4 regions of the Streptomyces sp. NPDC048275 genome follow, and region 1 is predicted to be linked to each of the others. Evidence: riboswitches for the same ligand, from Rfam matches in the RefSeq annotation. Region 1 holds a riboswitch; each other region holds the start of a gene.
The links. A riboswitch is a leader RNA that binds a small molecule or an ion and turns the genes downstream of it on or off. The one in region 1 is predicted to bind cobalamin.
Positions count from the first base shown of each region.

Region 2: linked by a shared signal. The riboswitch ahead of AB0D57_RS39465 (cobalamin biosynthesis protein) and the one ahead of AB0D57_RS45690 (CbtB-domain containing protein) in region 1 are both predicted to bind cobalamin.
Region 3: linked by a shared signal. The riboswitch ahead of AB0D57_RS06310 (energy-coupling factor ABC transporter permease) and the one ahead of AB0D57_RS45690 (CbtB-domain containing protein) in region 1 are both predicted to bind cobalamin.
Region 4: linked by a shared signal. The riboswitch ahead of AB0D57_RS06280 (ABC transporter substrate-binding protein) and the one ahead of AB0D57_RS45690 (CbtB-domain containing protein) in region 1 are both predicted to bind cobalamin.

Region 1 covers NZ_JBEZLR010000166.1:672-2,861, reverse strand. The annotation lists gene AB0D57_RS45700 (hypothetical protein) at 1-147, opposite strand, end outside; gene AB0D57_RS45695 (CbtA family protein) at 300-1,058, opposite strand; gene AB0D57_RS45690 (CbtB-domain containing protein) at 1,079-1,300, opposite strand; cobalamin riboswitch at 1,336-1,477, opposite strand; gene AB0D57_RS45685 (superoxide dismutase) at 2,042-2,190, opposite strand, start outside.
Region 2 covers NZ_JBEZLR010000107.1:2,927-5,116, reverse strand. The annotation lists gene AB0D57_RS39470 (cobyric acid synthase) at 1-245, opposite strand, end outside; gene AB0D57_RS39465 (cobalamin biosynthesis protein) at 242-1,183, opposite strand; cobalamin riboswitch at 1,301-1,444, opposite strand; gene AB0D57_RS39460 (hypothetical protein) at 1,721-1,942, opposite strand; gene AB0D57_RS39455 (inorganic phosphate transporter) at 1,955-2,190, opposite strand, start outside.
Region 3 covers NZ_JBEZLR010000006.1:114,842-117,031, forward strand. The annotation lists gene AB0D57_RS06305 (energy-coupling factor ABC transporter substrate-binding protein) at 1-197, opposite strand, end outside; gene AB0D57_RS06310 (energy-coupling factor ABC transporter permease) at 194-883, opposite strand; cobalamin riboswitch at 913-1,096, opposite strand; gene AB0D57_RS06315 (DUF1775 domain-containing protein) at 1,225-1,983, shown strand.
Region 4 covers NZ_JBEZLR010000006.1:108,684-110,873, forward strand. The annotation lists partial or broken gene AB0D57_RS06270 (methyltransferase domain-containing protein) at 1-231, shown strand, start outside; gene AB0D57_RS06275 (peptidylprolyl isomerase) at 470-961, shown strand; cobalamin riboswitch at 1,159-1,355, shown strand; gene AB0D57_RS06280 (ABC transporter substrate-binding protein) at 1,392-2,190, shown strand, end outside.

The DNA of each region.
Region 1 (2,190 bases):
CGCCTTGTGGGCGAGCACCCGTACCCGGGCGCTCTGGCCGCCGATCTGCCGTCGGCTGGCGATCAGCTGCTCGTACTCCTCCACCGTCAGGGCGACCGCCTCACGTCCGCCGAGGGTGATGTGGCGCGGCTGGGGTCGTCTGGCCACTCGGTTCCTCCGCTCCTCACCCGGGTGGTTCCCGTCCAATCGGTCCGTTCCGTGCGTCATGTCCTGTCCGTGGTCCGATGGCGTGGGTGCCCGGAAAACGCGAGAGGGCCCCCGGATGGTTCCGCGGGCCCTCACTCGTGTGGCGGGTCACGTCAGTTGGGCGCGGCGACCGGCCGGCCCGCGGCGACCGTCGCAGGCCTGGGATTCAGCAGCCGCTCGGCCAACTCGCCGAAGACGAGGCCGAATCCGCCCCACAGGGTGACCTGCATGGCCAGTGCGGAGAGGCGGAACCGCCACAGCACGGTGGCCGGGAAGTCGTTCGGCACCTCGTTGACGACGGGCAGGAACGCGTACGCGAGCCCGATCACCAGGGCGAAGGCGGCCACCGCGGCGACGGTGGCGTACCAGGTGCCCAGCTTCGGTGCGAGCCGCTTGCCCAGGAGAGTGGCGGCGATCGCGAGAAGGACGCTGAGCACCATCATCAGGAAGTACAGCGTGGTCCGCTTGCCGATGGTGTCGCCGTTGCCGACCGCCGGCGGGTTGGCCGGGTACTTCAGGAACGGAACCACGTAGACCGCGAGCAGAGCGCAGCCGGACAGCAGCAGCGCGGTGGCCCGAGGGCTGAAGCGGCCGATACGGCCGAGCGCGAAGCAGTAAGCGAGGGCGGCGATGCCGCCGAAGGCGACCCCGTAGATCAGGACGCCGGTGGCCAGGCCCGCGGTGGACTGCAGGGATCGGGAGACGATCTCCACCTCGTGCTCGTGCGCGGGGGCGTGGGCCTCCTCGAAGCCGATCGCCTTGTCGACATTCGGTTCACCGAGGAAATAGGCGGCAATCAGGGCGAGTACGCCGGCGCCGAGGCCGGCGAGCATGCCCCGCACGAGAAGGTTTCTCACTGTTGCGGAGTTCATGAGTGCTGGTTCCCCTCGGGTCAGTGGCAGGGGAAGCCGAGCAGATGGCGGGCGTCGTGCACCCATTCATGGACGTCCTCGCCGGAGACGACGGACATGGCGCCCTGCTCGGCGCCGACGAAGTACAGCAGGACCAGCATCAGGATGCCGAAGAAGACCGCCCACGGGACGATCGCGCCGATCGGCAGCTTGGCGGGGAGAGCGGGGGTGGTGGCGGTCGACGGGGCGACATGCTGCGCCATGGCAGGGCCTCCTCTGGGAGTTCGCGTCCCATATCGGTGGTGCACTGGACGACGGCTACGGGTCTGACTCGCCCCCCTCTCGCAAAAGGGGTGGCACACAGTGGCGCGACCGTTCCGGATTCCCACCGGCTTCCGTCTTGCCGTCGTCGATATGGCACCGACGGTACCGCGTGGCGGGTACATGGCCAAGACCAGGCACCTGGCGTGATCTGCTTCTCTCGCGCCGGACGGCTAGGGCCTGTCCGGCGGATCAAGTCGGAGGGAAGCAGTGGTGCCTTGTCGGCGCAGGTGAGTGGGGTCTGGTGCGTCGAGCTGCAAGGCGGAGGAGGGCGTCGACGCGATGGGGGTCCCCCCGCTCGAGCGAAGCCGAGAGTGGGGGAGTCGGCAACCGACGACAACGCCGCAGATCGGCGTGCCAGACCCCGCGTCTCCGGCATGATCCGCCGGACAGGCCCTAGGGGCCCCGGTGGCGGCGAACAGGACCCGACTCCCCTCCCCCACGCGGGAGTCGGCGTCGCCGTCTGCCACCGAACCCGCCAAGCCCGGCCTGGTCCCGTACGCCGTGGCCGCAGGAGCTGACCTCACTCGCCACGGTGACTGGCTCACCTGCTTGGTCGCGAGCTGAAGCAGCAGAAGGGCTCCCGCACGTCACGTCCTTGCGGGAGCCCTTCGCTGTGCTGCCTGCCACGTGAAGGTTGAGAAGACGATCACAAGGCAGGGCATCATGCCTGCGCTACGGCGTCACGGCGCGAGCAGCAGGCTGTCGCCGCGCTCCTTGGCGGCGGCGTAACGCCGGGCCACGTCCTGCCAGTTGACGACGGCCCACATGGCGTCGATGAAGTCGACCTTCTGGTTCTTGTACTGGAGGTAGAAAGCGTGCTCCCAGGCGT
Region 2 (2,190 bases), on a different contig from region 1:
CCGGGCTTGAGCAGCACGGGATTCATGAGCGCGGTGGGCTCGACGCGCGCGGCCTGCGCCTGCATGGCCTGCGCCCGCCCGATCTCGGCGCCCTCACGCGTCACGAACGAATTCAGCGACATGTTCTGCGCCTTGAAGGGCGCGACCTTGACCCCCTGCCGCACCAGCCACCGGCAGATCCCGGCGGTCACGACGCTCTTGCCGGCGTCGGAGGTGGTGCCGGCGACGAGGAGACCGCCGCTCATGATGTGTCTCCCTTGGAAAGCATCCGTCCGACAGCGCACACGCCGAGCGCGAGCAGGCTCACGCGCCGCGACAGCCGTACCGCCCGCTCGATGTCGCCGACTCGGACGGCGCGACCCGTGTCATTGAGTACGGGCCGGTGCTCGACCCTTCCTCCGTACGAGAGGGTCCCGCCGAGCCGCACCCCGAGCGCCCCCGCGAACGAGGCCTCCACGGGTCCGGCGTTGGGGCTCGGATGCTTGCGGGCGTCCGCACGCCAGGCGCGCACGGCGCCCCGCGGATCCCCTCCGGCCGCAGCGGCGAGTACGGCCGTGAGCCGCGCCCCCGGCCATCCCGCGACATCGTCGAGCCGCGCGGAAGCCCACCCGTACCGCCGGTACTCGGCGGACCTGTGCCCGACCATGGCGTCGAGCGTGTTCACGGCGCGAAAGGCGACCAGCCCGGGAACGCCCCCCACGGCCCCCCACACCAGAGCTCCCACGACGGCGTCGGAGGTGTTCTCGGCGACGGACTCGACGACGGCCCGCGCGACGCCGTCCGCGTCGAGAGCCTGGGGATCCCGCCCGCACAGATGCGGCAGCCGCTCCCGGGCCGCCTCGACATCACCGACCGCGAGCGCGTCGCCGATCGTCCGGGCCTCCCGCCCGAGGGAGGTCCCTCCGACGACGGCCCAGGTGGCGGCGGCGGTCAGCGCGACGGAAGCGGTACGAGATCGACGTACGGAGTGGCTCGCGAGCGCCGCGATCCCGGCGGCGCCGCCCACGCACACGGCCGTGTGCAGTGCGCCCCACCCGCGGTGGTCGCGCCACAGCACTCGCTCCACGGCACCGGCGGCCCGCCCGAACGCGGCCACCGGATGCCCGCGGCGCGGATCGCCCAGCAGCAGGTCACCGAGGAGTCCGGCGGCGGCGCCGTACGCGAAGACGCGATCGGCACGCATCGGTTCAGCCGACCGTCAGGTCGGGCACAACCGTCGTTCGGGTCGTTCGCGTCCTAGGCAACGCACTTGGGCAGCCGCGCATGGCGATATGTCCTCACTCAGGGTGTCCACGCCCTGGTTCGACGAGACCGGCGATGAGAGTTCCTGGCTCCCGGGGACTTCCTTCCCCGGTGACAGTGGCGGGACCGCGCCGGATTCACACCGGCTTCCTCTCCTGTCGCCGTACTTGGCTCCGGCAGTCCACCACGGGGTCGGAAGACCCGTCAACTTGCTGTTGACCTGCGCGGGGAGAGTGTGCCGAGGCCCACACCGCTACCGCGCCGACCTGCCCGCCGAGACCGAATTGGCATGAATTTCCCTGTGAGGGGCGGCATTTCGTGGCTGTGCTTGTGGCTGCGGAGCGTAGCCATCCGAAGTGCCCCAAAAAGGAACCGCCCTGCTCGCCGGCGCCCGGAAAGGGCGACCGATGAACAGGGCGGCGAGGACCGTGCGGCGCGGGCGAAGGCAGTGCGGTGGGTCCAGGAGCGCGCGGTGTTGTCAGGCCACGATCAGATAGATCCCGTACGACACCGCCGCCGCGCACGCCGCGAAGCAGACGTACGCGCCGGTGACCGCGAGCGTGGCCGAGCCGCCCTGCGCCGACGCCGACTCGCGCTTGGAGAGGCCGACGATGCCGAGGGTGAAGAGGCCGACGAGGGCCACGGTGGTCACGAGGCTGACTCCGAAGACGGAGCCCAGGGCTGCCCAGTCGATGTGCATGCTGTTGATTCCTTACACCGTGGCCGGCTGGGTGGGCTCCGTGCCCGGGGACGGGATGGTGGCCTTCAGGTCGTCGGTGACGGTGCCGGCGGGCGGCGGGGTGACCGCGGCGATCGCCGTGGTGACGACGCCCGCGGGCTCGGCGGCGACCTCGTTGACGTTGTCGACGGTGACCGGCTGGCGGCGGGAGAGCGTCCAGATGGCGCCGGAGCCGGCCACGAGCAGCGCGCCGGTGAGGATGATGCCCC
Region 3 (2,190 bases), on a different contig from region 1:
CCGGACGGCGGTTCGTACAGGGGCGAGAACCAGGGCTCGTAGTCCGGATCGATCTCGGTGATCGCCGTCTCCGCCTCGGCGTCGGCGCCGACGAACGGCTCCTCCTTGTGGTCGCCGAGGCCGAGGACCAGCGGCAGTACGGCGAGCGCGGCCACGACGAGCAGCAGCAAGGCGTTGATCTTCGTGTTTCTGCTCATCGGGCCACCGCCTCGGTCTTCTTGCCGGCCAGCAGGACCCCGAGCCGGGTCAGCTCACCCTTGCTGGACTGCACCAGCAGCCGCATCACCAGCACCGTCAGCAGCCCCTCGCTCACCGCCAGCGGGATCTGGGTGACCGCGAAGATGGAGCCGAACTTGCCGAGCGCGCCCAGGAACCCGCTGCTCGGGTCGGGGAACGCGAGCGCCAGCTGCGCGCTGGTGACGCAGTACGTGGACAGGTCGGCCACGAACGCGCCGAAGAACACCGCGACCATCAGCGGCACGTCGAACCGCCGCAACAGCCGGTAGATCGCGTACCCGGCCCAGGGCCCGACGATCGCCATCGAGAAGACGTTGGCGCCGAGTGTGGTCAGGCCGCCGTGCGCGAGCAGCAGCGCCTGGAAGAGCAGGGTGATGGTGCCCAGCACCGCCATGATCGGCGGCCGGAACAGGATGGCGCCGAGCCCCGTGCCGGTGGGATGCGAGCAACTCCCGGTCACGGAGGGCAGCTTCAGCGCGGACAGGACGAACGTGAAGGCTCCGGAGGCGCCCAGGAGCAGGGTGCTCTCGGGATGCTCTCTGACCTCACGGGTGAGGGACCGTACTCCGTGGACGACGAATGGCGCTGACGCGATGCTCCAGGCGACCGCGTGCGCAGGGGGCAGAAAACCCTCGGCTATGTGCATGGCTCAGCAGACCCTCTCCAGCACCTCGTGGATGGTTGACGCGCCTTGGCCGGTCTCCTGGCTGACGGGTACCACCGCCCGTACTCCGCCTTCCCGGGTCCGAGGACCCAGTGGCTGCCCGCGAGGGCTGGAGCCGGACTTCCCGATCACAGTGGCGAGGGCCGCACCGGTATCACACCGGATTTCCCGTGCACCAAGGCGTCGTGACAGTAGTGCGTGCACCGGGAGGGTGACAAGCGGGGCACAGAGGTGTGAAGGCGGCGCATGCGCTCACACCTGGCTCCGAGTCTTTGCCTGCGCTTGAATTCACCGACCACAGTCAGTGCACAAGGGAGCCACAAGTGTCGCGCCTCACATCGCCGTTCAGTCTTCGCCGTTCCGGCGTCCTCACCGCGGTCGCGCTCGCGGTCGCCGTCGCCACCGCCGGACCGGCGGCCGCCCATACGGAGGTCGAGGCGGAGGGCGCCCGTGCCCTCGACCAGAATGTCGCGCTGACCTTCACCGCGGAGTCGGAGTCCGGCTCCGCGGGGATCAGCAAGCTGGAGGTGATCCTGCCCGAAGGCATCACCCCGCAGGACATCTCCTACAAGGAAGGGCCCAAGGGCTGGAAGCTCGCGCCCACCAACCGGGGGTACATCGTGTCCGGGCCGAAGCTCGCGGTGGGCGAGGACGCCGAGTACGTCGTCACCGTACGGCAGTTGCCCGACGTCAAGGTGCTGGACTTCAAGACCCTGCAGACCTACAGCGACGGCCAGGTCGACCGCTGGATCGAGTTGGACGAAGAGGTGAGCGAGGACGGCCACGGCCATCCGGCACCCCGCCTGGAGCTGAAGCCCGCCGCCCCCGGCGCCGAACCCGTCAGCCCCAGCCCCACCGGACAGACGACGACGGCCTCGCCCTCGCCCTCGCCTTCGCCTTCGCCCAGCACCGGCTCGGGCGAGCCCACCTCCGGGGCGCCGTCGGCGTCCGCGAAGCCGGTGGCGAAGGAATCGGACGACGACGGTATGTCCGTCGCCGTGCCCGTCGGTATCGGCATCGCCGTCCTCGCGATCGGCGGCGCGGTGTGGTGGCTCAGGAGCCGTCGCGGCGGCGCTGCCTGACGCCCCGCAGCCCCCTCGTACGAAACCTCCCGCCCGGTCCCCAGCAGTGCTCACGGCACAGGCAGGGGCGACGGGTCTGCTCGAGGTGAGGTTCCCTGCCGTGGCTGAGATCCCCTTCGCCCACGTGAAGGGGCTCTCGGGCTGCCTCGGGCTTCCGGCAAAGAACAGATAGGCCGCGCCTATACGGGGCATCGATTTTTGGTCGTG
Region 4 (2,190 bases), on a different contig from region 1:
CGCCATGTCGTTCCCGGCGGGCAGGCGCTGGAACGCACGATCGACGACGTCGTCGCGTGGGTGTTCTCGATGTCGTCCTCGGCTCCGCACCTGTTCGGCGCGCGCCTCGACGCCTTCGAAGCAGACCTGCGTCGACTGCTGCGGGAGGTCTCCCCGTCGGCCCGGTTCTCCGAACGCCGGCCGAGCACCGAGGTCTTCGTCTGGTGGAAGGGCTCCACCGGCGGCACCTAGGTCCTGTCGTTTGGATCACGCCGGTGAGCGGGGTCTGGCACGCGCGTCTGCGGCGACAAGGCATCGTCGATTCCCCGCGACCTGATCCAAACGACAGGCCCTGGTGCCGCAGCTGCTCGCGAAAGAGCGAAGACGGCCCGGGGATGTGATCAAGCGGACACTGGGGCCGCCTGTCAGGCCTTTGTACGAAGATCTTCTATGCTCGGGTGCGACCATTCGAATCCAGAGGGGCAGAGCTATGAGCCAGAACGTCTTCTTCGAGGTGACCGCGAACGGCGAGCCACTCGGCCGCATCGAGTTCAAGCTGTACGACGACGTCGTCCCGAAGACGGCCAGGAACTTCCGTGAGCTGGCCACCGGCGAGCACGGCTACGGCTACAAGGGCTCGCCGTTCCACCGGGTCATCCCGGACTTCATGCTCCAGGGCGGTGACTTCACCAACCAGAACGGTACGGGCGGCAAGAGCATCTACGGCGAGAAGTTCGCCGACGAGAACTTCCAGCTCAAGCACACCAAGCCGGGCCTGCTGTCCATGGCCAACGCGGGCCCGAACACCAACGGCTCGCAGTTCTTCATCACCACGATCATCACCGACTGGCTCGACGGCAAGCACGTCGTCTTCGGTGAGGTCGTGGAGGGCCTGGACGTCGTGAAGGCGATCGAGGCGCTCGGCAGCCGCTCCGGTGGTACCGCCAAGAAGATCGTCATCTCGGACTGCGGAACCGTCTGAGCGGTCCGACCGCACACAGGATTCACCTCTGTCACGTCTGTCACGTTTGTCGTGCCTCGTGGCCACGGTCCTGTGCCGCTTGAGCCGATTGTTCGCCCGCTCGACGGAGCTGCGCTTGTGATGGCGCGCTTCGTCGAAGCCGGCGGTCGTCCGCCCGGCCCCACGTCCCGGGACTCGGCTCTTCTCTTCGAGCCTCGTGATAGCTTGCGCTGGCCAGTCGCACCTTCGTACGACGACGTACGAAGGTCAGGGAATCCGGTGTGAATCCGGGACTGACGCGCAGCGGTGAGGGTGACGGGCACGGCTATTCGGCCACTGGACCAGTGAGGTCCGGGAAGGCGCCGTGTCCGAGTGACCCCGAGTCCGAAAACCTGCTGGCACACGGTACGGTCGGGCCCCGCGTACGGGCCCTTGACGTAGAGGAACAGCAGTGTCCGTCACGCGCGCCACATCCCTGTCCGCCGCCTTCCTGTGCGGGACAGTCCTCCTTGCCGGCTGCGGGGGTGGAGGCGCAGGCGGATCCGAGGGATCGGCGGCGGACACATCGCGGTCGATCGAGAACTGCGGGCAGAACGTGAAGGTCAGCGGGGCCGGACCGCAGCGCGCCGTCTCCCTCAACCAGGGCACCACCGAGATCATGCTCTCCCTGGGTCTTGCCGACCGCATGGTCGGTACGGCCACCTGGACCGACCCCGTGACGAAGGGGCTCGAGAAGGCGAACGCCAAGGTGAAGCGGCTGGCGGACAACGCGCCGTCCTTCGAGACGGTCCTCGACCGTGAACCGGACTTCGTCGCGGCCTCGTTCGCCTCCACGCTCGGCAAGGGCGGCGTGGCCACGCGCGAGCAGTTCGAGAAGCTCGGCGTCCCCACGTATCTCTCCCCCTCCGACTGCGAGGGCAAGGACAACAGCGGCGACGGCGACGGCGTGCGCACGAAGCCGCTGACCGTGGACACCGTCTACCGCGAAGTCCGTGATCTGGCCCGCGTCTTCGGCGTGGAAGAGCGAGGTGAGGAACTGGTCGCGGACCTCAAGTCCCGGGTGGCGAAGGCGACGAAGGGGCTCGACGCCTCGGACGTCACCCTCCTGTACTGGTTCGCCAACTCCGACTCCCCTTATATGGCGGGCTGTTGCGGTGCACCTGGCCTCATGACCAACACCCTCGGCGCGAAGAACGTGTTCGACGACACCACCGACGAGTGGCCCCAGATCAACTGGGAGACCGTCGCCG